Regions from separate parts of the Simplicispira piscis genome, predicted to be linked through region 2. Evidence: predicted binding sites of a transcription regulator. Region 2 holds the regulator's gene; the other holds the start of a gene.
The links. The regulator FNR, encoded in region 2, switches genes on or off when oxygen is low (the NO sensors DNR and NnrR bind a similar motif). The targets are predictions, from matches to a motif close to TTGATNNNNATCAA.
Positions count from the first base shown of each region.

Region 1: ubiU (ubiquinone anaerobic biosynthesis protein UbiU) is a predicted target of FNR. The motif match lies at 759-772, and genes of this name have one in related genera.

Region 1 covers NZ_BAAGQN010000007.1:42,520-44,982, reverse strand. Annotated here, with positions in the region: gene ACYVOC_RS03505 (MFS transporter) at 1-659, opposite strand, end outside; gene ubiU (ubiquinone anaerobic biosynthesis protein UbiU) at 854-1,909, shown strand; gene ACYVOC_RS03495 (U32 family peptidase) at 1,924-2,463, shown strand, end outside.
Region 2 covers NZ_BAAGQN010000027.1:22,000-24,462, reverse strand. Annotated here, with positions in the region: gene ACYVOC_RS16915 (TonB-dependent receptor) at 1-302, opposite strand, end outside; gene ACYVOC_RS16910 (SWIB/MDM2 domain-containing protein) at 528-845, opposite strand; gene fnr (fumarate/nitrate reduction transcriptional regulator Fnr) at 1,009-1,731, opposite strand; gene hemN (oxygen-independent coproporphyrinogen III oxidase) at 1,952-2,463, shown strand, end outside.

The DNA.
Region 1 (2,463 bases), on a different contig from region 2:
AGCGCAGCGCCCAGCACTGCCACGGCAAAAGCGGGCTGGCGCAGCAACATCCCCAAAGAACGGCCGACGGGCGGTGCGGCAGCACTGGGCGCCGGTGGCGCCATGTCTTCAAAGCGCACTGCGGCCATACAGACCATGGACAGCAAGGCCACCAGCATGAGCGCGATGTAGGCGCCCGCAAACGGTATGGCAAACAACGTGCGCGTGCCACTTGCCAGATTGGGCCCCGCCACGGCACCGATGAGGCCGCCGGCCAGCACCAGCGACACCGCTTTTTCACGGAACGACGGTGCGGCCAGCTCGGCGGCAGCAAAACGGTAGAGTTGGCCGTTGGCGTTGTAGTAACCCGCAATCACCGTGGCCGCGCACAGCAGCCAGAAACTGGCGCTGAAGGCCGCCCAGGCGCACAACGCAGCCGACAGGAAGGCGATGGCCAGCCCCAGTTGAAAAGAGGCACGCCTGCCCCACCGGGCCTGGCTTGCCGCCACCAACGGTGTGGAGAGCGCGCCGCCGACCACGTAGCCCATCACGGGCAGCGTCGCCATCCAGCCAAAAGGCGCCAGTTGCAGCCCGACCAGGCCGTTGATGGCGATAAAGACCACGTTGTTGGTCAATAGAAGGCCCTGGCAGAGGGCAAGCAGCCACAGATTCTTGTTCATAGTGTGTGCACTTATTGTCCGCCACTTCCCTGGAAGCTGCCATCGCTGCCGCGCAGCGGAAACATGTCCGATGCAGGTCATCGGGCATTGCCGGTGATCTTGACAAATGTCAGGACATGGGTATTTGCCGCAGCGTATCGTTGCGCGCTGTGCGATGGCGCCTTTCTGTGCGCCCGCGTCCAAACCCCGACCGCATGCAAACTTTGACCCCCTCCCCCAGCGCACCCGCCCCTGAAGGGGCTGCCGCGCCCTTTGAACTGGTCTGCCCCGCAGGCAGCCTGCCCGCCCTCAAGGCCGCAGTGGACAACGGCGCCAGCTGCGTCTACCTGGGCCTGCGCGACGCCACCAATGCCCGCAACTTCGCCGGACTGAACTTTGACGAAGCCGCCATCGCCAGCGGCATTGCCTACGCCCACACCAAGGGCTGCAAGGTGTTCATGGCGCTCAACACCTACCCGCAGGCCGCCAACCCCGCGCCCTGGCGCGCGGCAGTGGACAAAGCCGTGGACCTGGGCGTGGACGCCGTCATCCTGGCCGACCCAGGGCTCATGCAGTACGCCGCGCTGCACCACCCCCAGCTGCGCCTGCACCTGTCGGTCCAGGGCTCGGCCACCAGTGCCGACGCCATCAACTTCTACCGCGAGCAGTTCGGCATCGTGCGCGCCGTGCTGCCGCGCGTGCTGTCGATGGAGCAGGTGCGGCGTGTGATCGACCGCACGCCGGTGGAGATCGAAGTTTTTGGTTTTGGCAGCCTGTGCGTGATGGTGGAGGGACGCTGCGCCCTGTCGTCCTATGTGACGGGCGAGTCGCCCAACACGCACGGCGTGTGCTCGCCGCCCAAGTCGGTACGCTGGCAGGAAACGCCCAAGGGGCTTGAGTCGCGCCTGAACGGCGTGCTGATCGACCGCTACGCCTCCGGTGAAAACGCGGGCTACCCCACGCTGTGCAAAGGGCGCTTTGACGTGGCCGAAGACACCAACTACTACGCCATCGAAGAGCCGACCAGTCTGAACACGCTGGAGCTGTTGCCCGAACTGATGAAGATCGGCGTGCGTGCCGTGAAAATTGAAGGCCGCCAGCGCAGCCCCGCCTACGCCGCCCAGGTCACCAAAGTCTGGCGCGAAGCCATCGACAACTGTCTGGCCGACCCCTTGCGCTATGCCCCCAAGACCACCTGGATGGCCAGCCTGGACCAGGTCGCCGAGGGCCAGCAGCACACTCTGGGTGCTTACCACCGGCCGTGGAAATGATGAACACTCCCGCTTTGAAACTCTCCCTCGGTGCGCTGCAGTACTACTGGCCGCGCCAGACCATTTTTGATTTCTATGAGGCCATCGCCGCCTCGCCGGTGGACATCGTCTACCTGGGCGAAACCGTGTGCTCGCGCCGCCACGAGCTGCGCTTTTCCGACTGGATCGACATTGCCGACCTGATGCGCGACGCGGGCAAGGAGGCCGTGCTGTCCACGCAGGTGCTGCTCGAATCGGGTGTCGAAGTGGGTGCCATGCACAAGGTCACCGGCAACCTGGATTACCTCATCGAAGCCAACGACATGGGCGCCGTACAGCGCCTGGCCGGTCAGCGCCCTTTTGTCGGCGGCCTGCACCTGAACATCTACAACCAGCCCTCGCTCTCCTGGCTGGCCTCGCTGGGCGCCACGCGCTGGGTGGCGCCGCTGGAGATGAAGCACCAGGACCTTTCCGCCCTGATCGAGGAAGGCCCGAAGGCTCTGCAGACCGAAGTGTTCGCCTATGGCCGCATGCCGCTCGCCTTCTCGGCACGGTGCTTCACCGCGCGCCAGCGC
Region 2 (2,463 bases):
TTGCGGTCGTTCATCAACTTTTCGGTGAATACGGTGACCGATTGCGGGATGTCGCGGATGTCCTGATTTCCCTTGCCCACGGTGGTTTTCTTCACCCGCACGGTGTCCTTGCTCTGGATCTCCGCCGTGTCTTTCACGGTCACCGTGGACAGGGTGGCCGCGTTATCGGTGGTTTGGGCCCAACTGCCCATGGACGCTGCGAGCATCAGTGCGCCCAGCGGAATCAGGGCCTTTTCAGCGGCAGGGGAATATGCGTTGTGCAAAAGCGTTGCGGAACGCTGCTGCGTGGGTTTCTTTGCCAAAGTGGCCTCCGTTGGTTGGAAATGCAATGGACACCGCAGAAGGTGTCGCCAAGGTGGAGCGCTAGGCAGTGGCTGGCAAAGGCGTGGCTGTGCGGGTATCGCGCACAAGGATGTTAAATCAAACAATAGTCATTATCATTCGTGTTGATGTATTTTCGCCACAGGATCAGATCAAACAGACGAAAAAAAGCCGGCAAAGCCGGCTTTGGGGAGCGCAGTCGCTCGTTATTTCACGTGCTTGCCAATCAGGCCGGCCATTTCGAACATGGACACCTGGGGTTTGCCAAAGATTTCCTTGAGCTTGGCATCGGCATTGATCATGCGTTTGTTGGCGGCGTCCTGCAGGTTGTTGGCCTTGATGTAGACCCACAGCTTGCTGATGACCTCGGTGCGTGGCAGCGGTGCTGCACCCACGACAGCCGCCAGGGCGGGGCTGGGCGTCAGGGCTTTCATGAACGCGGCGTTAGGGGTGCGCTTCTTGGCGGGAGCAGCGGTCTTGGCAGCAGCGGCTGGTGTGGCCGGGGCTTTTTTTGCAGTTGCCATGTTGGGAATTTCCTTGTTGGGATGGGTCAATGCACCAGCGAAAACCTGCTTTTCCACTGGCATACGGAATGCTACTGGTAAAAAATCGGCTTTCCAAGCGGGTTCAGGGTTTTTTTGCTTCGCCATGTTGCAGCATTGCGATGGCGACGCTCTTGTGGGCGCGCTAGTGACAGGCTTGCTGGCTATTGACGATGCGTTTGAGGGCATCGGGGCTCAAAATACGCACATGGCGCTGCTTGACCTCGACAATGCCTTCTTCCACAAATTTTGAGAAAGTGCGGCTCACGGTCTCAAGTTTCAGGCCCAGGTAGCTGCCGATTTCTTCGCGCGTCATGCGCAGCACCAACTCTGACTGCGAGAACCCGCGTGCATGCAGGCGCTGCACCAGGTTGAGCAAAAAGGCGGCCAATCGCTCTTCAGCGCGCATGCTGCCCAGCAGCAACATGACGCCGTGCTCACGCACGATCTCGCGGCTCATGATTTTGTGCACGTGGTGCTGCAGGGCGTTGACTTCGCGCGACAGTTCTTCAATGCGGTCGAAGGGCATGACGCAGACTTCGGCGTCTTCGAGGGCCACTGCATCGCAGGTATGGTGGTCGTTGACGATGCCGTCCAGGCCGATGATCTCGCCGGCCATTTGAAAGCCTGTGACCTGGTCGCGCCCGTCCTCGGTCGCTACGCAGGTCTTGAAGAAGCCTGTGCGGATGGCAAACAGCGAGGTGAACTGTTCGCCATTGCGGAACAGCGTGGTGCCACGCTTGATCTTTCGCCGTACCGCCACGACATCGTCAATGCGCTTGAGTTGTTCGTCGTTCAGACCCACCGGCATGCACAATTCACGCAAATTGCAGTTCGAACACGCAACCTTGAACGCCTGGGGTGTCATGTGAACGGGTACCTGTCCGGTTTCAGACAGAGCGCCCGACGACTCGTCGGCATGGGATGCGGGGACGATGGAGATGCGGGTTGGGGCTGACATAAGTCAAATTATCACCCATTCTGCATTTTTGCCAGAACAGAGCCAGTAGCTCCAACAGGTGCTTGACCAAAATCAAGATTCGAACCGCTAATCTGGGGCACATTAGAAAAGCCAGCTAGGAACCTAAATGACTGTTGTAACCCCTGAATTGCTCACCCGGTTTGATGTATCGGGACCCCGTTACACCTCGTACCCCACCGCTGACCGCTTTGTTGATGCCTTCGGTGAGGACGAATACGTGCTGGCCCTGCAGCAGCGCAGGCAAAGCGCCGTGGGCAAGGCCTTGCCCTTGTCGGTGTACGTTCACATCCCGTTTTGCGAGTCGCTGTGCTATTACTGCGCCTGCAACAAGATCATTACCAAGCACCATGATCGTGCTGATGTGTATCTGCGCTATTTGAACCGCGAGATTGAGTTACACACGGCGCACTGCGGCGTGGGCCAGGTGGTCAGCCAGATCCACTTGGGTGGCGGCACGCCCACCTTTCTCTCCGATGAGGGGCTGCGTGACCTCATGGGCATGCTGCGCAACCATTTCACTTTGGTGCCCGGCGGTGAATATTCGATCGAGGTCGACCCCCGTACCGTGGATGCAGATCGGCTGGCCCTGCTGCACGAACTGGGATTCAACCGCCTGAG